4 regions of the Lipingzhangella rawalii genome follow, and region 3 is predicted to be linked to each of the others. Evidence: predicted binding sites of a transcription regulator. Region 3 holds the regulator's gene; each other region holds the start of a gene.
What was found. The regulator LexA, encoded in region 3, represses DNA repair genes until DNA is damaged. The targets are predictions, from matches to a motif close to TCGAACANNTGTTCGA.
Positions count from the first base shown of each region.

Region 1: recA (recombinase RecA) is a predicted target of LexA. The motif match lies at 5,253-5,268, and genes of this name have one in related genera.
Region 2: RIF23_RS12225 (DUF6504 family protein) is a predicted target of LexA. The motif match lies at 4,021-4,036, and genes of this name have one in related genera.
Region 4: uvrA (excinuclease ABC subunit UvrA) is a predicted target of LexA. The motif match lies at 4,159-4,174, and genes of this name have one in related genera.

Region 1 is NZ_JAVLVT010000007.1:16,761-24,226, reverse strand. It holds gene RIF23_RS15380 (GNAT family N-acetyltransferase) at 1-34, opposite strand, end outside; gene RIF23_RS15375 (DEAD/DEAH box helicase) at 157-4,863, opposite strand; gene RIF23_RS15370 (DUF3046 domain-containing protein) at 5,016-5,210, shown strand; gene recA (recombinase RecA) at 5,445-6,638, shown strand; gene RIF23_RS15360 (regulatory protein RecX) at 6,687-7,214, shown strand; gene RIF23_RS15355 (S9 family peptidase) at 7,362-7,466, opposite strand, start outside.
Region 2 is NZ_JAVLVT010000005.1:267,679-275,144, reverse strand. It holds gene RIF23_RS12240 (putative cobaltochelatase) at 1-1,367, opposite strand, end outside; cobalamin riboswitch at 1,405-1,577, opposite strand; tRNA gene RIF23_RS12235 (tRNA-Met) at 1,848-1,921, opposite strand; gene RIF23_RS12230 (amidase) at 2,124-3,557, shown strand; gene RIF23_RS12225 (DUF6504 family protein) at 3,655-3,960, opposite strand; gene RIF23_RS12220 (serine/threonine-protein kinase) at 4,169-6,190, shown strand; gene RIF23_RS12215 (hypothetical protein) at 6,427-7,083, shown strand; gene RIF23_RS12210 (SPFH domain-containing protein) at 7,169-7,466, opposite strand, start outside.
Region 3 is NZ_JAVLVT010000005.1:483,099-490,564, reverse strand. It holds gene nrdR (transcriptional regulator NrdR) at 1-344, opposite strand, end outside; gene lexA (transcriptional repressor LexA) at 834-1,529, shown strand; gene RIF23_RS13190 (hypothetical protein) at 2,302-3,054, opposite strand; gene RIF23_RS13185 (hypothetical protein) at 3,058-3,771, opposite strand; gene RIF23_RS13180 (hypothetical protein) at 3,936-4,619, opposite strand; gene leuS (leucine--tRNA ligase) at 4,660-7,155, opposite strand.
Region 4 is NZ_JAVLVT010000001.1:921,248-928,713, forward strand. It holds gene RIF23_RS04135 (mechanosensitive ion channel family protein) at 1-321, shown strand, start outside; gene RIF23_RS04140 (RDD family protein) at 343-1,011, opposite strand; gene uvrA (excinuclease ABC subunit UvrA) at 1,047-3,914, opposite strand; gene RIF23_RS04150 (TerC family protein) at 4,345-5,391, opposite strand; gene RIF23_RS04155 (copper transporter) at 6,126-7,169, opposite strand; gene steA (putative cytokinetic ring protein SteA) at 7,166-7,466, opposite strand, start outside.

The DNA.
Region 1 (7,466 bases), on a different contig from region 3:
CCGGGCAGCCGTCCCGGATCCGCAGGCGTTCCATGCCAACCTCCGCGCTACTCGTCCCTTCGAGGAAGGTGCCGGACCCTGCCCCGGGAACGCCACCGGTTTTTTGGGCGGTGTGGCTCGCTCCCGCTGCGGGCGCGGGTCCGACCCAGGGGCAGCTCACCGCCGGAACCGGAGTGCCCTGGGGGTGGGATGGAATCCGGCCTCGCGCAGCATCGGGGACAGTTCGGTGTCGAACACCACCCGGCCGTCGACCCGTTCCACGGCCACAGAATCCAGTGACCCGGTGCGCACGGACTCGACCAGGGATTCCACCCCACGCCGCAGCTGCTGTCGGGGCGCACCGAACGTGAGGATGCTGGTTCCGCCACGCTCCACGAACAACACGAGATCGCCGTCCTCCAGGACCACCACCGCCCCGGCTCGACGTCCGGGACGTGCCGAGGACGGCGATCGTGGCCATGCCAGGGCCGCTCCGTACACATTGGCGGGGTCGGCCGCCGCGAGTACCAGCGCCGTCGTCCCGGAACGGCCGGTGTTCTCCTGGCCGGCCCCAGAAGGCGGAACAGTCCCCTCCTCCGCCGCCGACCCCCGGGGAGTGTTGGCCACTGCGCGAAGTCGGTCCACCGCGCCCGCCAGTGCGAACTGGGCCGCACCCAGACCCGCAACGAAGTATCCCCGCCTGGCGTGTCCCGCCTCCTCGAACTGCCGCAGTACGGGGTAGTAGCGCGCAAATCCGCCGCTGGCCGAGCGCCGCCCGAGCTCGGCGGCGAACACACCCCGACTGACCAGGCCGTGGCGATCCAGCAGTGCCGCGGTGCGGGCATGGGCGCGGCGGGTCGCGTCCGCACCATGGTCCTCCCGGTGCGGAAGCGACCACCAGCGCCCGGCCCCCGTGGGCGGGACACTGGGAGTCACCGGGCCGTGCCGCGGGATCCGGCCACGTGCCCGGCGCCGTGGCCGCGCTGCGGGCGCCAACCCCCCTGCACCGAGCAGGGCCCGGATGGGGGACAGGCTGTCGTTGCTGACGTAACCGGCCCAGGCCAGCTCCCACACCGCAGCCAGCACGTCGCCCTGGGGCACCGCCGGCCAGTCCAGGAGATCCCGTACCGCGGGAACCAGGTCCCGAACGAACATCCCTCCTCGGGTGCGCAGCGTGGACAGGACCGCATCCCGCAGTGGAGCGGCTTCCAGGGGCTGGGGTTCCGGCGCGACCAGCTCGATCTCGTCCGTGGGCACCAGGCACAACCAGCCATCCCCACCGGACAGCCCGCCACAGCCCACCCACGCCACCGCACCGGACACGGTCAGTTCGTCCAGCTGGCTCGGAGCGTAGTCCCCGACCCGCGCCGGAAGGACCAGGGACTCCAGTGCCGATGCGGGAATCGGTGCTCCGCGCAGCAGGTCCACCGCATCCAGAACGGCCTGCGGCCCCCGCGGGCGGCTCCCGGCCGGCGCAACCCCCTGCCAGGACGGGACGAACCGCGCCAGCGCCCGTTCGTCCACCGGCTCCGCCTCCCGGCGCAGCCGTGCCGCCGAGGCTCGCCGCAGCCGCCGCAGCACGGCGATGTCACACCACTCCGTGCCCTGGCCGTGGGGCCGGAACTCCCCGGACACCACCAGCTGGTCGGTCTCCAGACCACGCAGAACCTCCCGGGCCGCCTCTGCCTCCACCCCGAATCGCGCACACACCTCCTCGGTGTGGAACGGACCCCGCGACCGGGCGAACCGGGCAACCAGTTCCCGCAGCGGGTCGGCCACCGCCGTGGTGAACACGGCGTAACTCCCGGCGTGCTCGCCGGCGTTTAGCCAGGCTGGAAGGTCGGCCCCGACCCCGTCCCGCAGCCGCGCCGCATCTTCGACCGCGGCCCACCACTCGGCACCGGCGAAGCACACCCGAATCACACGGCCTTGCTCGGCGAGTTCGGTTAACCACTCCAGAGCCACCCCGCGTTCCCGTGCTTCTGCGCAGGTCAGCGGGCCGATTTCACGGAGGAGGTCCGCCGTGTGTTCGGGGCCGCGGGGATGCAGGGCCGCAGGTCGTCGTTGCAGCTGCTCCTCGATCTCGCTGAGAACGTCGGGCTCCAGGAGTTCCCGCAGCCCGGCCTGCCCCAGGAGGTCGGCGAGGAGCTGGGAGTCCAGGGTCAACGCCTGTGCCCGCTGTTCCGCGACCGGGGCGTCGCCCTCGTAGAGGAAGCTGGCCGTGTACTCCATCAGTAACGACTGTGCGAAGGGGGACGCGCGTGGGGTCTCTGCCGTGACGATGCGCATCCGGCGGCTGGCGAGGTCGGACATGACCTGGCGCAGTCCCGGGACGTCGAACACATCCCGCAGGCACTCGCGCATCGCCTCCGCCAGGATGGGAAACGAACCGTGCCGTCGGGCCACCGCAAGGAGCTGGCTGGAGCGCTGGCGCTGCTGCCACAGCGGCATTCGCTGCCCCGGACGTCGCGGCGGCAACAGCAGGGCCCGGCCCGCAGCCTCCCGGAACCGTCCGGCCAGCAGAGCGGATCCGGACAGTTCGGTGGTGACCACATCCTCAACCTCGTCCGGAGCGAAGGTGAGCAGCCGGTCCAACGCGGCCTCGTCCAGGCCGTCGGTGTCGGGAAGGCGCAGGATGATCCCGTCGTCTCCGTACACGACCTTGGCGTCCACACCCAGGTCTGCGCGGATCCGCGCCGTGATGGCCAGTCCCCACGGGGCGTGTACCCGGGCTCCCAGCGGGGAGTGGACCACGACCCGCCAGTCGCCCAGCTCATCGCGGAACCGTTCCACCACCAGGGTGCGGTCATCGGGAATCGCTCCCGTGGCGTCATGCTGCTCCGCCAGATACTCCAGCAGGTTTTGGCTGGCCCACGGGTCCAATCCGGCCGAACGCAGCCGTGCGGTGGCCTCCGTCGCCTCCCCGGGGGGACGCTGCGCGGCGCCCAGCTCCACCAGCTCGCGGTGCAGCCGTCCCAGGGCTCGGCCCAACTCGACCGGACGACCCATGGTGTCCGCACGCCAGAACGGTAGCCGGCCCGCGCGACCCGGTGCCGGCGACACCAGCACACGATCCGCGGTGATCTCCTCGATGCGCCAAGAGCTCGCACCCAGGGTGAACACGTCGCCAACCCGCGATTCGTACACCATCTCCTCGTCGAGTTCCCCGACCCGTGTGGGACCCGATCCCGCGGTTCCGGCGAGATGAACCGCATACGCGCCCCGGTCCGGGATGGTTCCGCCGCTCGTGGTCGCAAGGCGCTGTGCCCCCGGCCGGCCACGCAGCAGGTCAGTCTCCCGATCCCATACCAACCGGGGACGCAGCGTGGCGAACTCGGACGGTGGATAAGCCCCGGACAGCAGGTCCAGTACTCCGTGCACGGCAGCGTCGGACAGTTCACCGAACGGGGCGGCACGCCGCACGAGCTCCGTCAACGCGGGAACGGACCATTCGTCCATCGCGACCATCGCCACGATCTGCTGGGCGAGCACATCCAGCGGATTACGTGGCATACTCAGCGCCTCGATCTCTCCGCTCCGCATCCGTTCCGCCACCGCCATCATGGACAGGAGCTCCCCACGAAAACGGGGAAACAGGACTCCGCGCGAAGCCGCTCCCACCTGGTGACCGGCCCGGCCCACGCGCTGGAGCCCGGCGGCCACCGACGGCGGGGTGGATACCTGGATCACCTGGTCCACCGCCCCCATGTCGATTCCCAGCTCTAGGCTGGAGGTGGCCACCACCGCGGGTAGGCGCCCCGCCTTGAGTTCCGCCTCGATCGTGGCCCGCTCCGACTTGGACACCGAGCCGTGGTGGGCCCGAGCTACCACAGGCTCTGTCCCGTGTGATGTTCCGGAACTGCCTATGACCTGTGCGGGTGGCCCGTCGGCAGCTCCGGGGGCCGGGGATGGGTCGTGCTGCGCGGCGAGCTCGTTGAGGCGCCCGGACAGCCGTTCGGCCACGGTCCGGGCATTGGTGAACACGATCGTGGACCGGTGGATGCGGACCAGGTCCAGGATCCGGCGCTCCACGTGCGGCCACACCGAGGCGCGGGCCTTGCTCGCGGTGTCGTCGTCCGCACGGGACGGGTCCACGGCCCGTTCCAGGTGGCGCAGGTCTGGAACCGGGACCTCGATGCGCAGGTCCACGTTCGGTGCACTGGACGGGGCCACCACGGTCGCCCTCCGGGAGCGCTGTTCGGGCTGGCCCGTGAGGAAACGGGCGACCTCGTCCACCGGTCGAACCGTGGCCGACAGGCCGATGCGTTGGGCTGGGCGTTCCACCAGGGCATCCAGACGCTCCAGGGTCAGCGCCAGGTGTGCTCCCCGCTTCGTTCCGGCCAGGGCGTGAATCTCGTCGACGATCACCATCTCCACGCCGCCGAGCCCGCGACGCGACTGGGATGTGAGGACCAGAAAGAGGGACTCGGGCGTTGTGACCAGCACATCCGGAGGGCGGCTTCCCAGGCGTCGCCGCTGCGCCGCGGGCGTGTCCCCGGTACGCATACCCACGGTCACCTCGGTGTGCTCCTCGCCACGGCGGCGACGCGTCGCGCCCAACTCGGCCAAGGGGTGCTGGAGGTTGCGTTCGATATCGCTGGCCAGGGCCTTCAACGGAGATACGTAGACGACGCGGCACCGGCTCGTGGGCTCCGTGGGCGTGGGGGTTGTGGTCAGCCGGTCCAGCTGCCACAGGAACGCGGCGAGGGTCTTGCCCGAGCCGGTGGGCGCGACCACCAGGACGTCGTTACCGGAGCTGGTGGCATTCCAGGCCTGAGCCTGGGCCACGGTGGGACCCTGTGGGAACGTGCGGGTAAACCATTCCCGGGTCGCTGCGGAGAATCGTCCCAGTGGATCGTCGTTCGGGTTGGCGTCGGCGGTCATGTCACCCAGTCTCGCTGCTGCCGGGGACAACCGGCGGTGAAGCAGCGCCGTGGAAACGGACACGGGCCGCGTGGCCGGTGTGGAGGATTCGCCGGGGCGGCGCCAGCCGCTTTCCGTACCGGTGGCGGCTACCGAGCGTCGATACTGGGGGCATGCGACTCTCCCTGTTCTGGCAACGAATGCATGCAGAGTTCGGCGAAACTTATGCGCACAGCCTCGCCCGGGACCATGTGCTCGGACAGCTTGGCTCCCGGACGGTCGAGCAGGCGTTGGCGGACGGGGTGTCGGCCAAGGAGGTTTGGCAGGCGGTGTGTACCGAGTTCGACCTTCCGGCGAGTGTGCGGTGACCGCATGTCGTTGCGGGAACACGCGGCTGGCGCGGGTCGATGTCGAACACCCGTTCGGCTATACTGGTCCTGCTGGTTGGGGCGTATTGTGCGGGGTAGGTGGCCCGACGGTCCTGGCCACGACGACCGCGGTCCGGTTCTCCACACCGATGATGTCGGTGTCGCTGTCTGTCATCCCGGCCGCGTAGCGTCACGCACGAGACGAACAAGACACCGACCCAACAGGGGTTTTCCGTGGCTGCTGCAACTGACCGTGACAAGGCTCTAGAAACCGCCCTCGCCCAGATCGAGCGACAGTTCGGCAAAGGCTCGATCATGCGTCTCGGCGATGACACGCGCCCCGCAGTGGAGTCGATCCCCACCGGTTCGATCGCGCTGGACTCGGCCCTGGGGATCGGCGGGATTCCGCGCGGCCGCATCGTGGAGTGCTTCGGGCCGGAGTCCTCGGGAAAGACAACCGTCGCCCTGCACGCGGTCGCCAGTGCACAGAAGAGCGGCGGAATCGCGGCGTTCGTCGACGCCGAGCACGCCCTGGACCCGGAGTACGCCAAGAAGATCGGCGTCAACACTGACGACCTGCTTCTCTCCCAGCCGGACACGGGGGAGCAGGCCCTGGAGATCACCGACATGCTGATCCGTTCCGGGGCGGTGTCAATCGTGGTCATCGACTCGGTGGCCGCCCTGGTTCCGCGTGCCGAGATCGAAGGCGAAATGGGAGACAGTCACGTTGGCCTCCAGGCTCGGCTGATGTCCCAGGCCCTTCGCAAGATCGCGGGTGCCCTCCGTCAGACCGAAACCACAGCGATCTTCATCAACCAGCTGCGGGAGAAGGTCGGGGTCATGTTCGGGTCTCCGGAAACCACCACCGGCGGACGGGCGCTGAAGTTCTACTCCTCGGTGCGGCTGGATGTGCGGCGGATCGAAACCCTCAAGGATGGTACGGATGCCGTGGGTAACCGCACCCGGGTCAAGGTGGTCAAGAACAAGGTGGCCAGCCCGTTCAAGCAGGCGGAGTTCGATATTCTCTACGGGGTGGGGATCTCCCGGGAGGGTGGATTGATCGACCTCGGGGTGGAGCACGGTGTCGTGCGGAAGTCCGGCGCCTGGTACACCTACAACGGGTCCCAGCTGGGTCAGGGCAAGGAGAACGCCCGTAACTTCCTGCGGGAGCACACCGACACCGCCGACGAGATCGAGCAGAAGATCAAGGAGAGTCTGGGGATCGCCAAACCGTCGGCCCAGGCCGAGACCGCGGGCAGCACAGAATCTGCCGCCCCCGCGGACACGACAACCGCGGGATCCGCCACCACGACCGGGAGTGGAACCAAGCGTGGGCGTGGCAAGTCCACGGCCACATCCTCCTCGGCTGCTGCCGCCGCTGCCACATCCAATGGGGCCACCTCCGGTACCTCGACCAGCTCGGAGTAGCCGTGGGAGCGCACACCGTCCCCAGTGCCGCAGGACGACCGCAGCGTCATGAGTGAGGAACAGCCCGCCGCGGGGGAGGACCCACGGGCCAGAGCGCGGGAGGTGTGCCTGCGGCTGCTCACCACGCGCGCGCGAACCCGGGCACAGCTTGCCGCGGCCCTCCACCGTCGCGACATCCCGGACGAGGTGGCCGAGCCTGTTCTGGATCGGCTCGCCGAGGTGGGGCTGGTCGACGATGAGGCCTTCGCCGCGGCCTGGGTGTCCACCCGGCACAGCGGGCGTGGTCTGGCCCGGCGAGCCCTGGCCGAGGAGCTTCGCCGACGTGGGGTTGCCGAGGACACGGTGGAATCCGCTGTTGCGGAGCTGGAACCCGAGGACGAGGAGGAGACGGCCCGGGAACTGGTTCGCCGCCGTCTAGCGGGAACTCGGGGTCGGGACGTCGCTGCACGTATGCGCAGATTGACCGGAGTGCTGGCGCGTCGCGGCTACTCCGCGGGCCTGGCCTATCGAATCGTGCGTGAGGAGCTGGAGGCCGAGGGCACGGACGTTGACCTCCCGGAGCCGGATCTGGACTAGATCGTTGGTGGAGCATGGGCGTGATACTCCGGCCCGGGCTCGCCAGCGCCTACCGGGCCCCGCCGGCCTGTCCCCGTCCCCAGGAGCGGGGGCCACCCCGGGGCAGTATCGTCATCGTCGCAATCCCACTGAGGACCGCCGCGGTACTCATGTTCGCTCCAGGGGCGAGGCCCCCTCCCGACCCTCGTGGTCCTCCCCGGCCCCGTTCGCCGGTGACGCGGGCGAGCCGCGCAGCTCCAGTGGCGCCACATC
Region 2 (7,466 bases), 220 kb from region 3:
GGTGAGGTCACACGACCACGCGGGACCCGGGATCCGGAGATGCGCCCCTGTGGAGTCTCCGCACGGGATCGGCGACCGGGCGTACCGGATCCCATTCCGTCCACCCGAAAGACGGGGGGCCGATAGGTTCCCTCCGGATCCTCGGGTTCCCGAGCGCCCTGGGGCTGCTTCTGGGAGCCGTCATCCTGCCCCTCTGCCCCGGTTCCGGAGCCGGACGCAGAATCCGCCGGGCTCTGAGCCGTTCCGGAGTCGGGAGGCTGCTCGGTCTCCCCGGCATCCCGCTGCTGCTGCGAGGTGTCTCCCGGCGACGGGGGCTGTGCCCCCTCAGTGTCTTTTGGGTCCGCATCACCCGCCTGGTCCAGGGCCTCCTGGAGCCGGTCCTCGTCCAGGTCCGGGGCGTCGAACGGGTCACGACGACGCCGGTGTGGCAGAGCAAGACGTGCGGCGTCCCGAACGTCGTCGGTGGTGACCTCGGGGTGGGCCCGCCAGGCAGCGAGCGCGGTGGCCGCGCGGGCGGTGACCAGGTCGGCGCGGAGACCGTCCACGTCGAAGGCCGCGCAGACCGCGGTGACCTGTTCCAGGGCCGTGTCCGTGAGCTGGACCTGGCCCAGCCGCTGCTGGGCGTCGCGGATACTGGTGGCGAGCTCGGCGTCAGCCTCGGCGTACTGGGCGGCGAAGGCGGACGGGTTCTCCTCGAATGCCAGCCGACGGCGCACCACCTCGGCCCGCTCGGCAGGCTCCCGGGTTGCGGTCGCCTCGACAGTGAGCCCGAAGCGGTCGAGGAGCTGCGGCCGTAGTTCCCCCTCCTCCGGGTTCATCGTTCCAACGAGCAGGAACCGTGCGGCGTGGGAGACCGAGACTCCTTCCCGTTCGACGTGGGAAACTCCCATCGCGGCGGCGTCCAGCAGCAGATCCACCAGATGGTCGTGCAGGAGGTTAACCTCGTCCACGTACAGGGCGCCGCGGTGGGCCTCGGCGAGCAGGCCGGGTTCGAAAGCTTTGACTCCGGAAGTCAGGGCCCGCTCGATGTCCAGGGAGCCGGCCAGCCGGTCCTCGCTGGCCCCGACCGGCAGTTCGACCAGGCGGGCCGGGCGGCTGTGTGTTGTTTCGGCGTCGACGGTGTGCGGCCCGTCGGGACAGTCGGGATCGGGCTGACGCGGATCGCAGGAGAAGCGGCATCCGGCCACAACATCCAGGTCCGGTAGCAGTGCGGCAAGTGCCCGCACGATGGTGGACTTGGCGGTGCCCTTCTCCCCACGCACGAGCACGCCGCCCACTCCGGGCGATACGGCATTGATCAGCAGGGCCAGCTTGAGGTCGTCCATCCCGACGACCGCGCTGAACGGGTAGCGAGCGGTGGCGCTCACGCAGCTCCATCCTTCCTTGGGAATCCTCGCCCACAGGTTTGGTTCTCGGGTGTCGCCCAGTCTCCTGACTTCCAGATCTTCGCTGCCCGCCGCCTTCCCACCGGCGATGCGGCAGTGGCTGTATGGGGGCCGCTTCCTGGTCACAGTGGCGGGACCGTCCCGGACTCACACCGGGTTCCTGCTGCTGACACCGTCGTCCAGGATCGCACACCCGCCGCGCCCCCATCCGGCGGGGGCCGGGCCCCTACCGAGCCCGGCGACGCGAAACTCTGAGCTCGGGGCGATGCAGAGCACGTGGTGTGGTGCTGTACGGGGGCAGCCCGGAACCCGGCCCACCGGACCCTGGTTCTCGGCGCCAGCGCGGACAGGCTGCGCACGGAATGGCCCCAGGACACGTTCGGCCTGCGGTGCCCTGCGCACACACGCAAAGGGCTGGCGTGAAGGGACGTTCAACGTCCGTCCACGCCAGCCCTTGATCCGTAGCGGGGGCAGGATTTGAACCTGCGACCTTTGGGTTATGAGCCCAACGAGCTACCGAACTGCTCCACCCCGCGTCGATGCGTTTTCAACGTTAGGGGTTGTGGCGGGGGTATGCAACTCGGCGTGGCCGCACAGGGGCCGGGTGTGTGGCATCGCACAGCGTGGAGCCGCCAGTTGGGGCCGCTGGTTTCCGGCGATTCCTGCCGGGGGCGACCGGTGGAGGTGCGTTCTAGGATGCGCAGCACCTGAAACAACGCGTCGTGGTGGAGGGGCTGGATGAGTGACACGGGCGAGGAGACGACGGGGCTGGTCTTCCACTCGGCCAGAGAGTTGGCCGGGTTGCTGCACGCGGGTGCGGTGTCGGCGCGGGAGGTGGTCCGGGCCCACCTGGACCGGATCGAGCGGGTCAACCCGAAGATCAATGCGGTGGTGTCACTGTGTGCGGAACGTGCCCTGACGGAGGCCCACGCTGCGGACGAGCGGTGGGCGGCCGGTGCGGCCGTAGGGCCGCTGCACGGGCTACCGATCGCCCACAAGGACACGCATGCCACCGCGGGAGTGCGCACCACCTCGGGCTCTCCCCTATTTGCCGACCACGTTCCGGACCGGGACGAGCTGGTCGTGGAACGGATCCGCGCCGCGGGGGCGATCACGGTCGGCAAGTCGAACGTTCCGGAATTCGCGGCGGGCTCGCACACCTTCAACCCGGTGTTTGGGACCACCCGCAACCCCTACGACGTCTCCCGCTCGGCCGGGGGCAGTAGTGGGGGCGCGGCGGCGGCTCTGGCCGCTGGCTTGCACCCTTTGGCCGAGGGTTCGGACATGGGGGGCTCGCTGCGGAATCCGGCCTCGTTCACGAACGTGGTGGGTCTGCGCCCGAGCCCCGGGCGGGTCCCGTCCTGGCCGGCGCCGTTGGGCTGGTCGACTCTGAGTGTGCAGGGACCGATGGCTCGGAGTGTGGACGATGTGGGCCTGCTGCTGTCCGTTCTCGCCGGCCCGGACGCGCGAAGTCCGATCGCGGTCCCGGAGTCCCCGGATCGGTTCGCCGCTCCGCCGGAGGCGGATGTGGCGGGGCTCCGGGTGGCGTGGAGCCCCGATCTGGGTGGGGAGTTCCCCACGGACCCGGCGGTGCTGGCGGTGCTACGTCAGCAGCTCGGCGTCTTCGACGAACTGGGCTGCACGGTTGTGGAGGCCACGCCGGACCTCTCCGGCGCCGACGAGGCGTTTCGCACCCTGCGGGCCTGGACTATGGCGAGCAATCTGGGGCCGCTGTTGGACGCGGCCCCAGATCAGCTCAAGCCGAGCCTGGCGTGGAACATCCGACAGGGCCGCACCCTGGACGGGGCGGATGTGGCGGCGGCGGAACGCCGACACACCGAGCTGTACCACCGGATGCGGGAGTTCTTCATGACCTACGACGTCCTGGTGCTTCCGGTGAGTCAGGTGGTTCCGTTCCCCGTGGAGCAGGAGTACCCCACGGAGATCGACGGGGTGGCCCAGGCGACCTATCTGGACTGGATGCGTTCGTGCTACCTGATCTCGATCACGGGATGCCCAGCCCTCTCGGTGCCGGCGGGGTTCACACCCGAAGGCCTGCCGGTCGGACTCCAGATCGTGGGGCCGCATCTGGCGGAACGCCGCCTACTGGAGGTGGGACGGGCATTCGAGCGGGGCACCGCGGCAGGGGCCCGCCGTCCAGTCGTGGGGTAGCGGCCGCACGCCTCCGGCTGGGAGCTTCCTCCGGACGTGGATCCCGTGCCCTAGCGCGCGGGAATTCTGCCGCCTCCCTGCTCCGTGACGTCCAAGATCAGTCCCAGACCCGGGTGAGCAGCCACTCCTGAGTATGCGAGTCGTACCGCAGCTCGTAGGCGCCAGGGGCAGGCCCCGTTCCGGCATGCACCCGCCAGTACTCACGACGACGCAGAGCTGTGTCCCGGTGTGGACTCTGGGTGGCGGCGGGCTGCTCGGGCTCCGTCGAGTCCCAGACGGCCGGGAGGGTCACCCAGTGCTCCACAATCCGCCGCACCACGTACAGCCGCCCGCGCCACAGAAACCGCACCGGGCGCCCGGAGCAGGTCCAGACCTCGACCCGAGCGGCGAACAGCGTTCCCATACTTCCCCCAGCACCCACGACGAACGGATGGCTTCTCGGCCCGACCCCGGGGAAGAAAGATCGAACATGCGTACGAACTATAGCCCAGATCCTGGTATGGGGAAACCACTGTGTACCGTGGGCTTTCCAGCCCGGGTCCGCACCGGGGACCGTTGCGGTCTACGCTAGGCGGCAGTCAATCCAGCGACCGCGTAAAGGACCGACCACAGTGACCGGGAGCGAGCACGCCAAACCGCTTCGCGCCGGCGACCCCCAGGAGCTCGGCCACTACACCGTCATCGGCCGGCTCGGCCGCGGCGGCATGGGGACGGTATACCTCGCCGAGTCCCCGCAGGGACGCAGTGTCGCGATCAAACTGATCCATCCAGACCTCAGTGACGACCCGGACTTCCGACGCCGGTTCGCCCGCGAGGTATCGGCGGCACGCAGCGTCGCCCGTTTCTCCACGGCGGCCGTGCTCGACGCCCAACTCGACGGGGACCCGCTGTATATCGTCTCGGAGTACGTTTCCGGGCCGAACCTCGCCGAAGCGATCCAGGCCGAGGGGCCGATGGCCGGGGGCACCCTGGAAAGCCTGGCTGTGGGGGTCGGCGCGGCCCTGGCCGCCATTCACGGGGCCGGCGTCGTCCACCGCGATCTCAAGCCCGCCAACGTGTTGCTGTCCACGGTGGGGCCGAAGGTCATCGACTTCGGAATCGCGCGTGCCCTCGACGATGGTGGCGGTGCCACCCGCTCGAGCCAGCTGATGGGCACCCCCGCCTACCTCGCCCCGGAACTGATCGAGGGACACCCCGTGACCCCGGCCTCGGACATCTTCTCCTGGGGATGCCTGGTCGCCTACGCGGGAACCGGACGCGCTCCGTTCGAGGCCCCGTCGATCCCCGCGGTGCTGCACCAGATCACGACCCAGGATCCGGATCTCGACGGGCTCGACGCACGCCTCGCCGGCCTGGTCACCCAGGCCCTGGCCAAGGACCCGCAGCAACGTCCCGGAGCCCAGCAGATCCTCAACCAGCTCGTCGGGCACGAGGAGCCGAGCAGCGCCGAGATCGACCGCACGGTCAGCACCAGCTGGTCCCCACCAGCGGTAGTCACCGGCGAGGTGGCGACGCCATCGGAATCACCGGAGCCGGACGGCGAGGCGGCACACCCCGCAACCCGTCCGTACGACGCGGCGGGCACCCCCGGAGCGCTCCCCACCTCTCCCCCGACGGGGGATCCCCATGCGGGGCCACCGCCCGGAGCCCCCTCCGGCCCCCAGCCCCCGATGCCGCCCCAGGCGCACGCAGCAGGCCCCCACGCCGGATATCCGGGACACGTCCCCCCGGCGGGCCCGTACCCGCCCGCCTCCCCCGGCACCCCGAACGGCCCACCGGGCGGCCCCCCACCCGGTGCTGTGGCCGGGGCTGCCCCCACCGGAGGGCGACAGCCCCGTTCCTCGCAGCGTGCGCTCCTCCTCGCCGGTGGTGGCGTCCTTGCTCTGCTGGTCCTCGCCGTGACGATCGTCGTGGTGACCCGCCCACCCGGCCCCCCGGACGGGCGTCTGCTGTACACGGAGAACTTCAGCAACCCGGACGCCGACGGAGCCTGGGACGGCGGTTCGGCATTCACACTCGACGAGACCCGTGGCTATGACGATGGACACTTCGTGCTGCGGGCCCACGAGGAGCGGGAGAGCTCCGGGGAGTACGCGCCCTACGACGACCCGCATCCGGACCGGATGCTGGTGTCGGTGGACACGGTTGTCCACAGCGGCCCCGGGCACGGCCAGTATGGAGTGCGTTGTTTCCGACAGGACGATGTGGTGGACAACACCTACTACGAGGCCGTGGTCGACATCGACGGGGGCGGCGCGGAGCTACGTCGCCACGTCGGCGAGGACGAGTTCCTGGAGTCGGGGGTCCAGGTGTCCAGCGGACAACTGGCCTCCACCGACAGTGTGTCCGGCTACGAGAGCCCGGACCCCGACACCGCCGGGACCGACGACGAGGTGGTGAACACACTGACCCTGTCCTGTGAACTTGATCCGGAACGGGACACGATGACCCTCCGGCTGTGGGTCAACGACACCTTCGTGTTGGAGGGGCAGGACGACGAGGACACCCTGCTACCGGTGGATGCGGAGGACGGCCGGGAAACTGCACTGTCGGTGTGGCGTACCGCGGGCAGCGGCGACGACGTCATCGTGTACTTCACCGACTTCGAGCTACACGAGCTGGACGATGCCTAGGGCATAGCCGCGGGCCGAGACGCATGTTGCCCACAGCCGGACTGGCCCGGTGGTCCGGTCCGGACACACCCGAATGAGCTCGATGTGTGCTGATTTGAAATCATACGGGGATGCCTCATCGCACCCCTTACCCAGTCATGATTGCTTCCGGTGTGCTGGCCCTGGCCGCCGTCACCGCGTGTGCGAGTGACACGACGGGGTCGGGGTCTCCCCCCGGAGAAGCAGACGGCGCGGACGTGTCCGATGATACGGAGACGCCCGACGAAGCACCCGCGGTCGACCCTGACGATCTTCTCCCCCCGGATTCGGCGTATCCCGACGGCTACGACGTCTCCCGCGAGGACCTGCCGAACGTCCAGAACCCCGAATCGGCGGAGTTCACCAACGTCGATCCCCCCGAATGCGCTCCCCTGACGGACCACGAGCCGGATCTGTCCGTACTCGACGAGATGGAGATGGCCGCGCAGCTCGCGGAGCCCGAGGACCTCAACCCCATCTACACCTTCGTGGTGTTCACCGATGTTCCGCCGGAGTCGGAGGTCGAGGACGAACTCGCGGGCGTGGACGAGGAGCTGCTCGCACACTGCTCCGACATGACGGTTGAGGACACGGATACCGACAGCGTGTTCCACATGTCGCTCGACTACTTCCACCCGGACGCCCCGGGCGTTGACGGTGCCTTCAGCACGACCACCGAAGGTACGGGCATGGCGAGTCAGGTCCGGCTCACGGCCCGGTTCGCCGTCGGTGAGATGAACGACGTCCACTTCCTACTGACCTCGGTACGGCCATACGCTCCGGAGGAGTCCCTCGACCAGGCCCGTATCCAGTCCGGGAACGAGGAGTTCGGCGAGGTTCTCGACGAGACCGTCCAGCCGCTGCTCGAACTGTGACCGGCACGCACCCACCCCACGGCTGACCTACGCCATGTTCCGTCCCGGCCCCGGCCGGTGTGGCCGGGACCGGGACGGGGCACACTCAGTTGCTCTCCTCGCGGGGCGGTGGGAGCTGCTCGTCGGGCCGCCCCTGTGCGGCGGCATGGGCCTCAGCCTTGGCGTCAGCCACGGCCGCCTCCGCCGCTTCCGCCGCGGCGTCTGCGGCCTCACTCAGCCGGGAGGGGTCGAGGCTCCACTCCTCACCCGTGGTCAGTTCCGGGGGTGTGGACTCGCCGGACTCTCCGGAATCCGTACCACTGTCCTCGCCTCCAGAACTGGTGGACTCCCCGGACGCCACCTGACCGACCTGGTCGGTGAAGGCCTGGCTGACATTGCGCACC
Region 3 (7,466 bases):
TCCCGCAACGGGCCGAGAATGGCCAGACCGACCTCGTGTGAGGGCACCTCGGCACTTCCACGTGCGCGGATCTCGTCCTCCACCTGCTGCCCCAGCACGGCCAGGGCGTCCTCGGAGACCGGACGACCCTGGCACGCCCGACGAACCCCCGCGATGATCTTCGTCCGGGAGAACGGCTCGGTGACACCGGAGCGCTTGGTCACCATCAGCAACACGCTCTCCTGCGTGGTGAACCGCCGTTCACAGTCCGGGCAGTTTCGTCGCCGTCGGATGGCCGCACCGTCCTCGGTGGAACGACTGTCAATCACCCGCGTGTCCGGATGGCGACAGAACGGGCAGTGCATCGTCCGTTCCCCCGTTCCGCCTCATCTGGGCCCGATCCGCAACGGCGCCGCCACAGTGGACGACCGCCTAACATCCGCACGCGTCTCGACACAAATTATGGACGTGTGAATATCGACAAACACAATATGTTGTGCCGACCCGTGGGATCCAACCTACGACTGACCGCACCGAATCGCAAGTTGCGGCACGAGGCCACCCCGACACACCGAGCACCCTCGCGTACCGCGAGCACCAGGCTTCGACACCCCCATACCGCGGGCGCGTCGAGCCGAACCAGCAACGACCCACGCCGCCCGCCGCACCCCTGTGCCGCACGGCCACCTCGAACGTTTGTTTGATGTCACACAGGACAGGAGATAAATTGAGGCTGGGCGGCGACCCGGCAGCGTTGTGGGCCGCGGTGGCACCCGTACCCCGACCCCGGGGCCGCACCAGTTCGACTCCCGAGGAGGCCAGACGTGCCGGACACGAACAAGGCGAGCGAGGCCGTGGCGGCCACCGGCCCCAGCGGTAGTGACGCCGCCGGTCACGTCGGCTCGACCACGCGGCTCACGGCGCGTCAACGAAGCGTACTCAACTTCATCACCCGGTACTTGCAGGCGCGTGGCTACCCCCCGTCGATCCGGGAGATCGGCGACGCGGTGGGGCTCGCCAGCCCCTCCAGTGTCGCGCACCAGCTCAAGGTGCTTCAGGGCAAGGGGTACCTGCACCGGGACCAGAACCGTCCACGGGCGGTCGAGATCCGCCCCACGGGACGAGGCGCAACCGGCACGGATACGACGTCCACCACCCGACGGGCCCGCAGTGGCGCTGCCGAGGTGCCACTGGTAGGGCGGATCGCCGCTGGAGGGCCGATCCTCGCCGAGGAGTCGATCGAGGATGTGCTGACGCTGCCGCGACAACTGGTGGGTGAGGGACAGTTGTTTACACTCACCGTGGTCGGGGACTCCATGGTGGACGCGGCCATCACGGACGGGGACATGGTCGTGGTTCGCCAGCAACCCGAAGCCAGCAACGGCGACATCGTGGCGGCCCTTCTCGACGACGAAGCCACAGTGAAGGTGTTCCGGCGCGACGACGACCACAGCGTGTGGCTGCTACCGAGGAACGACAACTACGAGCCCCTGCGTGGAGACAACGCCACCATCCTGGGGAAGGTGGTTGCGGTACTGCGCCGCGTGTGACGAGCCCCGCTGGCTGTGCGACCGCTGGGGGCCGCCAAGGCTCCCTCCGGCCCGACTCGAACCACCGATCGGACACGGCCGCAGGGCCTGCGTGGGGGCCGGCACCCCTCCCCCAATCCACCTCCGAGCGCTGCGCACCCACGTCCCCCATGGGCCCGGGTGTGCGGGCTCGTCGATCCCCTCCGATCACCGTGGTCTCCCCCGCAGTGCGAAGGTGCCCGAACGTGTGTGGCGCCGGCCCAGAGTCACGGGGCGCTCGGGGACGCTGGGTGTACTGACCACCGCGGTTGGTGACGGGGACCCGGCCGGCGTGTAGCACGAGGGCCTCCGGAATCGGTGTGGATGTTCGATGTCCCACCGCCCGGAAGGACGTCCATACCGTAGGCTGCGCACACCAACGCCACGCTGACACCCACTGGCCGGGTTGGTCTCTCGCCCACTGTGTGGTCGGGGACGACTGGCCGCTGCGCCGGCCCCTTGGTGGCGGGTGTCTGCCGTCGGTGGGTCAGGGTGGTGCTCGGCACCGGGCCCCCAGTCCGGGGGGATTGTGGTGTCCGTGCGTACGCTCCCCGTGGTGGCCGCCGGCGGATTGGCAATGCCCGTGACCACGATCCCTGCCCTCGGGGGAGTGTGGCCCGGGTGGTCCTCGTGTCCCACAGGGTGCCGGTCCACGCCGGCCAGCCTCGCGCGCACGCCCCTACACCGGCAGCCAACGGGGCGGTGGTTCGAGTGCCACGGCCCCGGGGACATTCCAGCCGTCCCCGGGCATGGCCTAGCCAGACTGTCCTTCGGCCCGCAAACTCCCCCAGAGGCCGCGGACCGCCTCCTCAGCGGCCTGCACAGCTTCCGGTGGGTCCAGACTGCCCCAACTGTCGCCATCTGCCTGCTGGTCGTAGCAGCCCACGACCAGCACGTTGCCCGTCACCATTCCGGCACACCCGAGCGCCTCGGCGTGGTTGTACCAGGACAGGGCGGCGTCGCCGAGGTCCGGGACCGTACTGGCCTCCTGCCCACCCGCACGGTCCCTGAGTTCCTGTGCCAGGTGTTCCATGCTCTCGGGGTCGGCACCGTGCCCACTGCGGACGAACGTCGCCGACGCGTAGCCGTACCGGTCCCCGAAACCCAGCGAGTCACTGATCCAACGGCACTCCTGCCGCTCCCCCACCCCCGCATCTCCGGACACCTCCTCGACGGTGTCGACAGTCAGCTGGGGGTCGGGAACCAGCTCGGCCAGCCAGCCGGTGCCGACGGTGCCACACGCGGGAATCTCCCCGTACACCGCGGGTTGGCCCGGCCTCGCCCCGGCGCTGTCCACAGCGACATCTTGGTCACCGGGGGACGCCGACACCGTCGTGGCCGACATAGGCACCGTCGAGGTGTCCACGAACTGGGGAGTGCTCGCGGTGGTGACCAGCGCCCCACCCGCCAGTGCCACGGCGCTCAGTATGCCCAAGGCGGCCCCGAAAGAACGTCGCCGAGACGTCGCTCTCCTTCGGGCCGTGGGCGTGTCGGAAGCCACCGTCATTACTCAGTACTCCTGAGACTCGATGTGTTCGACGAACGCTGTGGCGAGTTCCGTACCACCCGCGATCGCCTCCTCCTCCGAAACGGACTCGAGGTCGAAGAAGTCCTCGGCGGAGTCGTAACAGGTTCGGAGGAACACGTTGTCCGTGCGTGTGGCCACGCACCCGGTCTGGTGTTCGCTGTCGTAGTAGGTGTAGGCCCGGGCGCCGATCCCGTCGGTGGGGTTAGCGTCGTGGTTGTCGGCCTCCTGCTCCAGATCCTCGGCGGCGAGGTCGTCTCCGCTGTCCCAACCAAAACTGGAGTCATGGCGGCGTAGCAGTATCGTCGCGTATCCCTGAATCCCACCGGCGTCCGCGCGGCTCTCCCACTCACAGTTCAGCTCGTCGTAGCCGTCCTGTGCGGTTGGCTCGTCCCCCGTGCGTTCGGCGTCGGGCACCAACTCGTCCAGGGCCTCGACCTCCAGTGCGGCACAGTCCACCGCGCGCTCGTGCACCACCGGGTCGGGACGGGCCCACATGTAGGTCAGGGCTGCCGTGACCAGAAGAAGCACCGCGACCACGGCCAGAATGATGCTCGTAATACCCGACGGCGTGCGCCAATGGCTCCTGGTCTCGCCGACGTGGGGGGTGGAACCGTAACCGCCGCCGGGCGGTTGTTCCCCTGCGCCACCGGAGGTGCCCGGTGCACCGGGTGGGGGGCCTCCGGGCGGCTGTGCCATCAGGCCCTCCTTAGATGTGTCTGGATCCCGTCGCCACTACGGCCCGCACCGGCGGCCAGCCGCTCGGAAGAATACCGGCCACGACACCTATCGTGACCGAAACCGGGCCTCGGCGTCGGACCAATTATGGCTTACGGCCACGGGGAAACGCCTCGCGTGTCCCATCACAACCGTGTGGCGATCTCCTCCGCAACCGTCCGTGCCGTGTCGTGGGCCTCCCCGCCAGGAATCCCCTCCCCGCTGTCACTGCGGACACCGCCGAACCACACCCACACCACGAGATTGTCCCGGCGGAACGCCACCTCGCGTCCGCTACCGGTCGCGGCGGGTCCGGCCCGGGGGTCGGATCCGAGTGCCTCGGCGGCCTCCGGAAACGGTGCCTCCGGCAGTGCGCTGTCCAGGCGCCGTTCGGCACGGTGTGCCCCGTCCGTCGGGTCGGCACCACCGCTGTCACTCCAGTAGACCTCGAAGTCCACCGCGAGACCACGCACCCCGTCGTCACCATCCGTCCGGGACGACCAGGCACACATGGTGCGTTGCCCCCCGTCCAGCGGGCCCTGTTCGTCCCGCTGGACGGTGCCCTCGGGGACGGCCGCGTCGCGGATGTCCTCGTCCACCAGGGAACAGTTCGGGGCCTGGGCGAAGGCATCGCCGTCGCCGGCCTCCTCGGCGGCCCCATTCCCGGGCCACAGAAGTGCTGCGGTCACACCAGCCCCGGCCACCAAGACCACGGCGGTCAGTGCGGCGCCCACCCGCGGTCCAGCCGACGTGAGGCGTACCACTGAGACCTCCCCCTGGGTGGACAGCCGCGTCTCGGCCTCGGACGATGGCGCGCGCGGGGATGCCACGTGGGGCTTCCCGAACGGCGGTACGCCAGGCAACGATCACTCAACCTGGAACGATATTAACCAGTTTCGGCGGCCGCACGACGACCTTGCGTATCTCCCGGTCCCCGAGGAAGGAACGGACCCGCGACGAGTCGAGGGCGCGACGGTGCAGCTCCTCCTCCGTGATGTCCGGAGGAACCTCGAGCTTGTCGCGTACCTTGTTCGCCACCTGGACCACACAAGTCACGGTCTCCTCCACCAGCAGCTCCGGGTCCACAGTGGGCCAGTTGCCGATCACGACCGATCCTGTGTGCCCGAGGCGCTCCCAGCCCTCCTCGGCGACGTAGGGGGCGACCAGCGACAGAGTGACCGCGATACACTCGGCCGCCTCCCGCACGGCTGGATCTGCGGCCCCCGGGCCACTGTCGATGGCCTTACGGGTGGCGGTGACCAGCTCCATGACACGTGCCACGGCCACGTTGAACCGGAAGTTCTCCACGGCTGTGGCAATCTTGTCCAGGCTCTGGTGTGTCGTCTTACGCAAGCCCAGGTCCCCGGTGCTGGGGTCCGCGCCGGGAGCCGAGGCGGCTCCCGCCTCGGTCATCACCCGCAAGGCACGGTTGAGAAACCGAAGCGAGGCTCCGGGAGAAACGTCAGCCCAGTCGATGTCCTCTTCGGGGGGGCCGGCGAACACGACGGTGAGTCGCACCGCGTCCACACCGTAGGCGTCGATCTCGGCTCCGAGGTCGACACCGTTGCCCAGAGACTTCGACATCGCTTTGCCCTGATTGATGACCTGCCCCTGGTTCAGCAACCGGGTGAAGGGCTCCGTGAACGGCACCATCGCCATGTCGTACAGGACCTTGGTGACGAACCGGGCGTAGAGCAGATGCAGGATCGCATGTTCGACACCGCCCACGTACTGGTCGACCGGGCCCCACTGGGCCACTTTGTCCCTGTCGAAGGGAGCGGTGTCGAGGTTTGGCGAGCAGTACCGCCACGGATACCAGGACGAGTCCACGAAGGTGTCCATGGTGTCGGTGTCGCGAGTGGCCTCCCCACCGCACTTGGGGCAGGAGACGTTCATCCATTCGGTGGCGGTGGCCAGCGGCGACACTCCGCGGGGCGCCAGGTCCGCACCGCGTAGGCTGTCCGGAAGCCGCACGGGCAGCTCCTCGTCCGGTACCGGCACCTCACCACAGGCCGCACAGTGCACGATCGGAATCGGGGTTCCCCAGAACCGCTGCCGGGACACCAGCCAGTCACGCAGCCGGTAGTTGACCGACGCCGCCCCGGTCCCTCGCTCAGCGAGGATCTCGATGATGCGGGGGATCGCCTCGGAGGGGGAAAGGCCATCGAGTGGGCCGGAGTTGACGAGGGTGCCCTCACCGGTGGTGGCGACGCCGGTCTCCGCTGGGTCCCCCTCCCCCGTGTCCACCACCATGCGGACCGGCAGGTCGCACGCCCGGGCAAAGTCCAAATCCCGCTGGTCGTGAGCGGGCACGGCCATGATGGCGCCGTGTCCGTAGTCGGCGAGCACATAGTCCGCCGCCCACACCGGGATCTGTTCGCCGGTCACCGGATTGGTGGCGTAGCGTCCCAGAAACACCCCGGTCTTGGGGCGTTCGGTGGACTGGCGCTCGATATCGGTGAGCTTGGCAACCTGCTGGCGATACTCCTCCAGCTCATGGCGCCGATCCGGAGTGCACAGCTCCTCGGCGAGAGCCGCGTCGGCAGCCACCACGAAGAAGGTCGCGCCGTAGAGGGTGTCCGGGCGCGTGGTGAACACGGTGACGGGCTCATCGCGCCCTTCGATCGTGAAGGCGACATCGGCGCCTTCGGACCGCCCGATCCAGTTGCGCTGCATCAGCAGCACCCGATCCGGCCAGTTGCCCTCCAGCTGGTCCATATCCTCCAGCAGCCGGTCAGCATAGTCGGTGATCCGGAAGTACCACTGGGGCAGGCTGCGCTGGATCACCTCCGCCGAGCAGCGTTCACAGCGGCCCTGAACCACCTGTTCGTTGGCCAGGACCGTCTGGTCCTGGGGGCACCAGTTCACCTGGCCGTCCTTGCGGTAGGCGAGCCCCCGCTCGAACATGCGCAGGAACAGCCACTGGTTCCACGTGTAGTACTCCGGGTCACTGGTGTGCAGTCGCCGGCTCCAGTCGAAGGCGATGCCGTAGCGTCGGAAGGACTCGGCCTGCGTTTCGATGTTTGCGTAGGTCCAGTCTGCCGGATGGTTCCCGTGGCGGATGGCCGCGTTCTCGGCTGGCAACCCGAAGGAGTCCCAGCCAATGGGGTGGAGGACATTCTCTCCGAGCTGGAACCGGTACCGGGCGATGACGTCGCCCATGGCGAAAGCCTCAGCGTGCCCCATGTGCAGGTCCCCGGAAGGATACGGGAACATGTCGAGGACATAGCGGCGCGGACGGTCGTCAGCGGGGTCCTCACTGGCGCGGAACGGGTTCTGCTCGTCCCAGCGCCTGCGCCACTTGTCCTGGAGGGAACGGACGTCCTGGACGTCACCCACCGCCTGGTCTTCACCTGCCACTGTCATCGACGTCCTCTACCAGTTCACCTTGGGGGATCCACGACACCACTACCCTGCCCGCCTCGGGGCGCGCTGCGGCCTCCCCGGGGTGTGAAACCGACGGGTGCGCGCCACCATGCCGCGGGAGTCTGTCGTCCCAGGTTACCTTCCTCGACAGGCGAGCGGACGCACGTGGCACCGCCCACGACACCGGGGGGCCCAAACTCTGCCACGCCGATTCCCGGGGAGCGTCCCCGCGTGTTTCCCGGGGATGGGAGAATGACCGCAAACGGCGGCAGTCGCAGGGCGGCTGGCCCCGTGGTGCCGGCGCGTGCGCT
Region 4 (7,466 bases), on a different contig from region 3:
CTGCGCGAGCACGTGGGCGGCTACATCGCAAAACATCCGCTGTGGGACGGTCGACGCTGGTCTCTACAAGCGATCGACGTCCTCGAGAGCGGCGTGGTCGAGCTGCGGGTCGTCGTCACAGCCGCCGACTCCGACGCCCAGTGGGACCTGTGTTGCGACATCCGCGAACACATGTTGGCCTACATCGGGGAACACCATCCCGAAGCCCTGCCCCGGCGTCGCGCCGAGCTCGAGGGCGAGGACACGTCCCCGTCCGCGAGCCTGGTCGACGAACGGGCCCGGAGGCAGTCCATCATCGGCGGAACCGACGTGGAGGACTGAGCCAGCTACCGGTGCAGTGGGTCAGCTACTCGGATCGTTGGCAGATCGGGACGGGAACTCCGCACCGTCCGGGGGATCGGAGCGTACGACGACGGTATGCACGATCTTGTCGTGCAGCCCCTGTCGAGCCGGATAGTCCCACAATGGCCACAGCATCGCCAGCAGGGTCAGCAGGGTCAGCACCACCACGATACTGAACGGGGCCCAGGCAAGGGCGGCGACGAGGTTGAGTAGAACGGCTCGCGATGCGGCGGTGGCGGGATCGACCCCCATCGGCACGGTGTCCTCGTGCACGGGCCGCACCCGGACGCGCATCAGCATCTTGCCCGGAGTCTGACCGCTACGGACCACGAAGAATGTCTCGTAGGCGACCCAGGCTCCAAAAACCATCAACGCCAGGACCACGTCGCCAATCAGCAGCTCGTTCGCCCCGGCACCAACCGCGTCGAACGGATCAACCTCCCCCTGGTTCAGGGCCTCCGGGTCGACGGGTTCGGGCTGGGAGACGGGCAGATTCATCACGTCCCGGACCAGCCGTTCGACCACCAGGCTCAGCACCGTCGTCATGATGAGCGTGTCCACCAGGCGAGCACCAACCCGGCGAAACCAGCCCGCCGGCGCGGAGGTGGCGCTCCGCCCCGCCGCCCACTGCCGGAATCGGGGATCGAACGGGCCTTGGCTTTCGCGCACCGGAACACCGCCTCAGGTTGGGGACGAGGCTTATGCTATCCGTCCAGCACTGACCGCAGGAACTGCCCCGTGTAACTCTCCGGAACCGCCGCGACCTCCTCCGGTGTGCCCGTGGCCACCACGGTTCCGCCACGCGCTCCCCCTTCGGGCCCCATGTCGATGACATGGTCGGCAGTTTTGATCACGTCCAGGTTGTGTTCGATGACCAGGACCGTGTTTCCGTTGTCCACCAGACGGTTCAGCACGCCCAACAGCCGCTGGATATCGGCGAAGTGCAGTCCGGTGGTGGGCTCGTCCAGGACGTAGATCGTGCGTCCGGTGGAGCGCCGCTGTAGCTCCGCGGCGAGCTTGACTCGCTGTGCCTCCCCCCCGGACAGAGTGGTTGCCGCCTGTCCGAGGCGTACATAGCCCAGGCCAACATCGTTGAGTGTCTGGAGATGCCGCCGGATCGCGGAGATCGGCTCGAAGAACTCCAGGGCCTCCTCTACCGGCATATCCAACACGTCGGCGATGCTCTTGCCCCGGTAGTGCACGTCGAGGGTCTCCCGGTTGTAGCGCGCCCCGTGACACACCTCACAGGGGACGTACACGTCCGGAAGGAACTGCATCTCGATGCGCAGCGTTCCGTCACCCGCACACGCCTCGCACCGCCCCCCCTTGATATTGAAGGAGAACCGGCCGGGTTGGTATCCGCGCACCTTCGCCTCGGTGGTCTGCGCGAACAGCTTACGGATGTGGTCGAACACCCCGGTGTAGGTCGCCGGGTTCGAGCGCGGGGTACGCCCGATCGGGCTCTGGTCCACGTGCACGATCTTGTCCAGCTGCTTGACCCCGTTGACCCGGGTGTGCCGGCCCGGGACGATGCGCGCCCCGTTCAGCTCCCGCGCCAGCGCCCGATACAGGATCTCGTTGACAAGCGTGGACTTTCCGGATCCCGAGACTCCGGTGATGGTGGTGAACACCCCGAGCGGGAACGGCACGTCGATGTCCGCGAGGTTGTGCTCGCGGGCACCCTTCACGACGATCTCGCGGCCCTTCGTGCGTGGCCGGCGGGTCGGTGGCACCGGGATGTGCCGTCGCCGGGCCAGATAGTCTCCGGTCACCGAGTTCTCGTTGGATACGAGCTCGGCCACCGGACCGGAGACCACCACGTCACCACCGTGCTCTCCGGCTCCGGGGCCGATGTCGACAACCCAGTCACTGGACCGGATGGTGTCCTCGTCGTGTTCGACCACGATCAGGGTGTTTCCGATGTCTCGAAGTCGCCGCAGCGTATCCAGCAACCGGGCGTTGTCCCGTTGGTGCAGCCCGATCGAGGGCTCGTCCAGGACGTAGAGCACGCCCACCAGCCCGGAACCGATCTGGGTCGCCAGGCGGATGCGCTGGGCCTCGCCTCCGGACAGGGAGCCCGCTGACCGCTCCAGATTGAGGTAGTCCAAGCCCACGTCCAGGAGGAATCCGAGCCGGGCGCTGATCTCCTTGAGGACTTGGGCGGCGATAACCTGCTCCCGCTCGCTGAGCTCCAGGTTCCGGAGGAACTCAGCGCAGTCAGCCAGCGGTAGTTCGCTCACCTCGGCGATGGACTTTCCCCCGACCGTGACCGCGAGGATCACCGGCTTGAGCCGACGACCGTGACACGCCGCACACGGAACCACCCGCATGTAGCCTTCCAGTCGTTCCCGACCGGAATCGGTCTCGCTTTCGGAGTGGCGACGTCGCACCCACGGCAGCACCCCTTCAAACGAGGTGTAGTACGAGCGGGTGCGACCGTACCGATTGCGGTACTGGACGTGGACCTCGGTGTCGTGCCCCTCAAGCAGGGCCTTTTGCGCCTTTTTCGGCAGGCGATACCACGGGGTGTCGAGGTCGAATCCGATCGCGTCGGCCACCGCCTGGATCAACCGACCGAAGTGCTCCTGGGCGTGCTTGCTCGACCACGGGCTCAACGCTCCCTCATTGAGGGTCCGTTCCGGATCCGGGACCACGAGTTCGGGATCGACCTCCATCCGGCTGCCGATACCGGCGCATTCCGGACAGGCCCCGTAGGGAGAGTTGAAGGAAAATGAGCGGGGTTCCAGCTCTTCGAACGACAGGTCGTCGTAGGGGCAGTAGAGGTGTTCGGAGAACACACGCTCGCGCTCCGGACTGTCCGGTGGGCTATCGACGAAGTCCAGAATGATGGTGCCCCCGGCGAGCCCCAGCGCCGTCTCGACAGAGTCGGTGAGCCGCTTCTGGACCGAACTGGTGTCGTCGCTGTCTCCGTCGCTGCCCTTGACGACGAGCCGGTCCACCACCACCGCGATGTCGTGTTTCTCGTACCGCTTGAGGGTGGGGGCTTCGTCCAGGCGAACGAGGGCTCCGTCGACCCTGGCCCGGGTGAACCCCTTGGACTGAAGGTCCCGAAACAGTTCGACGTACTCGCCCTTTCGTCCCCGCACCACCGGCGCGAGGACCTGAAACCGGGTTCCGGCCGGCAACTCCAGCACCCGGTCCACGATCGCCTGCGGGGTCTGTCGTGCGATCGGCCGGTGACACTCGGGACAGTGTGGTTTCCCGATCCTGGCGAAGAGGAGCCGCAGGTAGTCGTGGATCTCGGTGATCGTCCCCACGGTGGATCGTGGATTGCGGCTGGTGGACTTCTGGTCGATCGACACCGCGGGGCTCAGCCCCTCGATGAAGTCCACGTCGGGCTTATCCATCTGGCCGAGGAACTGCCGGGCGTAGGCGGACAAGGACTCGACATAGCGCCGCTGCCCCTCGGCGAAGATCGTGTCAAAGGCCAGCGAGGACTTGCCCGACCCGGACAGTCCGGTAAAGACGATCATCGAGTTCCGGGGAAGGTCCACCGAGACGTCCTTGAGATTGTGCTCTCGGGCGCCACGCACCACCAGCTGTTCCGCCATCGAGTCGCGCGGAGGCCGACCTCCGCTACCCCCTTCACAAGCGATCGTGCACCAACCATCGTCGGCCCACACCGCCCCCCAACGGGGCCGGCGTGCCGCCAGGCGCTACATCCCTAACTATGACCAGCAGCAACGCATTCCGCCCTCGGACGGTGCGACCGGACACACCGGCAACGTTACCGCTCAGCGCCTCCGCCCGACGGGCACGTTGGTCACCGTCGCGGCAGGCGCGGAGCCACTCTATCCGAACTTCTGTTCGATGCGCGCGCCGTTGCGGAAACTCGGTGTGCAGCCCTGCGGAGTCGCGAACGGGTCGCGTTCCCTTGAGAGCGTCTCCCGCCAGCAGTGGTCCGCTCAGGGATCTACCGGTGGGTGTCGCGTTCGCATTCCACCACCCTGCGGTGGGCCGAGTAGCGGAGTTTGTGGCTGGTTAGTCCCGCGAATCAGCGGTTGAGCAGGGCCAGCCAGAATACTCGGACTCGGAGCTCGACGCCGGGGCAAGGTCCTGGCGTGAGTCCCGCGCGGATCGCCACAGGCTGGCCACCACGGTGACGGCCATGACGCTCACGATCACCGAGAGAGACACGGGAATACCGACTTCGGGGACCGCGACGCCGTTCTCGTGCAGAGCGTGCAGCAGCATCTTCACACTGATGAACACCATGAGGGCAGCCAACCCCCAGCCGATATAGGCGAGCCGGTCCATGAGTCCGGCGAGCAGAAAGTACAGCTGGCGCAGCCCCATCAACGCGAAGGCGTTGGCCGTGAACACGATGTAGGCATCCTGGGTGAGACCGAAGATTGCCGGGATCGAGTCCAGCGCGAAGACGAGATCCGTCACTCCGATCGCGACGATGACCAGCAGCATGGGGGTGGCGAACCGGCGGTCGCCCAAGCGTACGGTCAGCCGCGCCCCGTGGTAGGTGTCGGTAACCGGCATCACTCGCTTGACCGCACGCACGACCGCACCGTTGGTGTAGTCATCCGTGCCGTGTCCGTTCGAGAGCTGTTCTCGCAGAATCTTCCAGGCCGTGTACAGCAGTAGGGCGGCGAACAGGTAGAACACCTCGCTGAAGGCGTTGACGGCCTGCGCTCCCACAGCGATGAAGAAACCGCGCATAACCAGAGCCACAACGATACCGACCAGCAGAACTTCGTGCTGGTACCTGCGCGGAACGGCGAAGCCACTGATGATCAGATAGAAAATGAAGAGATTGTCGACACTGAGGCTCTTCTCGGTGAGAAAACCCGCGTAGTATTCCCCGGCGGCGGTTGCACCACCGAACATCCAGACGCAACCGCCGAAGACCAGGGCCAATGCCACGTAGAACGTTGCCCACCAGGCGGCTTGTCGAATCCCGAACTCACGTGGACCGCGCGTCTTGCTCCACGGATGGTCAACGATCGCAAGATCCGCGGCGAGAATCCCAATGATTCCGCCGATCGTTGCCAACCACACCCACAGGGGGACATCCATCAGGCCTCCGGCAGCTCAGACCCACGTACCTCGGTACCCGGGCATACGCAACTGACCGGAGGTCTCTCCCGCTCCGACCTGAACGCCGAAGCCGGCGACACCGGGAGGCTTCTGTGCACTCCGTGATGACGAGGCCGCCGCTATCGGGATACTCCCCTCACAGGTGTGGCGCCGGGCCGCATCGGCAGAAACCCACCCGACTCCACTGCTCCCAGGATGCCATGTCCCCCGCGATCCGCAACCACTACCCCGGAGCCAGCGGCGCTCCCCACACACCAGGGTCACGACGGCGGGTACGGGTGCCCGGCCACCGACACCACAGCTCCCAACGGACCCAGCCCCGGTGGCCCTCCTACCTCCCCAGCGGATCTCGATCGCGAGTAGCCGCCACCAGAGTCCTTCCCAGGGGCGGTCGGGCCCGAGTGTCTTTCCTGCCGGCTGGCGGACGTTCAGCCACGGCAGACTCGTCCCAACGTCAACCACAGGCCTCCCGCCGTGGCGGTACCTCTCCACCTCTCCGCCTCTCCGCCTCTCCACCTCTCCACACCACGGCCAACGTGGTGGGAGGCCCGGGGGGTTGTCCTGTCCCCTGGTGAATTGGAGCCAAGGGCGGGCTCGCTCGAGGAAGCCTGGCGTCCGAACTCCGGACCAGTACCGGCACGTGCGGGGCTCAGCACCGGGGCGACACGTCGGGCGGGCACCCCAGCCCCGCCAGCACCAGCCGAAGAACCGGCCTAGGTATCCTCCACCTCGTCGGAATCATCCGCACCGTCGTGCGCCAGGGGCTCCCGTTCCGGAACCTCCGCGGGGAGGAAGGACTCGGTGTAGGGTCCCACCCCGTAGCGCCCAAGGCGCCCGTCTACCGTGCTGGCCACCGCCAGAGCTGTGGCGACGGCACCCGCACTGGTGTCCGCGGAGTCCACGGTCGTGATCCGTGTCTGGGCCTGGTAGACGCGTTCGATCAACCCCCGGTCGGCGGTGGTCGGTGGCCCCGCGACCACGGCACCGCTGGCACCGACCGTGGCAAGGGCCTCCCCCAGGGCGAGCATCGCCGTGTCCGTATCCGTAGAGGTGTCAACGGCACCGGAGTCGTCTGTTGTGGGCGCCGACGCTCCGGAGGCTACGAGCACCGCGATGTCCGCACCGGCTTGCGGGTCCCCAACCGTGGTGACCAGTCCGGCCTGGTCGAATCCCTCCACGACGGTGCCAGCGTCCAGCTGGGCGCTGCTCTCTTCGACAGCGGCATCGGTGTCCCCCTGACCGGGCTCCGCCTCGGCACCGGCCGGATCGAGGAGGGCGTGCGCCAGCTGGGTTCCGGCCCTGCGGTGTGCATCGCCATCGGGCAGGTCCACACCAGACGCCAGCTGGGTGGTCAGCTCGTCCAGAAACACACGTTCCTCAGGGTCCACATAGGTCTCCGTCAGGCGAAGCTGACCCGTCACGGTGGCCCCCGCCTGATCGAAGCGGTCGATGAGCTCGCTACTCACCCCGTCCTCGGCTCCCGGCGCCTCGACAAGGACCACACGGACCCCGTCCAGGCGCCCGCCGAGGATTTCTCCGGCGTAGGCGTCGAGGAGCTCGTCAGCCCCGGCGACACGGCTCTGGGCCAGATCCCGGTGCTCCTGCATCTCCGCAAGCTGTTCCCGCGTCTCGTTGGCGTCACTGGAAAGTCGCTGCATCACCGGGTCCTGCAACACGGTTGTTCCCAGGACCAGACCCACCGTCAGCGCGAGCAGCACGGCAACGATCGACACCACGTGATATCGGAAACCGATCACGGGATCACCTCACCCAGCCAGGTACGAAACGTCTCCCAGGAGGCGTCCTGGGCCTCGAGGTACACCTGTCCGACGGGAGTGCTGTAGCCGGCGACGAGGACCACCAGCAGCGCGGCCACCACCAGGGTCAGGAGTGCGGAGACGGACACCCGGCTGCGGTGCAGCCTGCTGGCCGCCCGCGCGTCGACCAGTGTGCCGCCCACGCGCAGCTGCGCGAGAAACGTTCCAGCCACGAGCGATCTTCCCCCGTCGAGCAGCTCCGGAAGCGAGCGGTGCATCCCCGCGGTCACGATCACC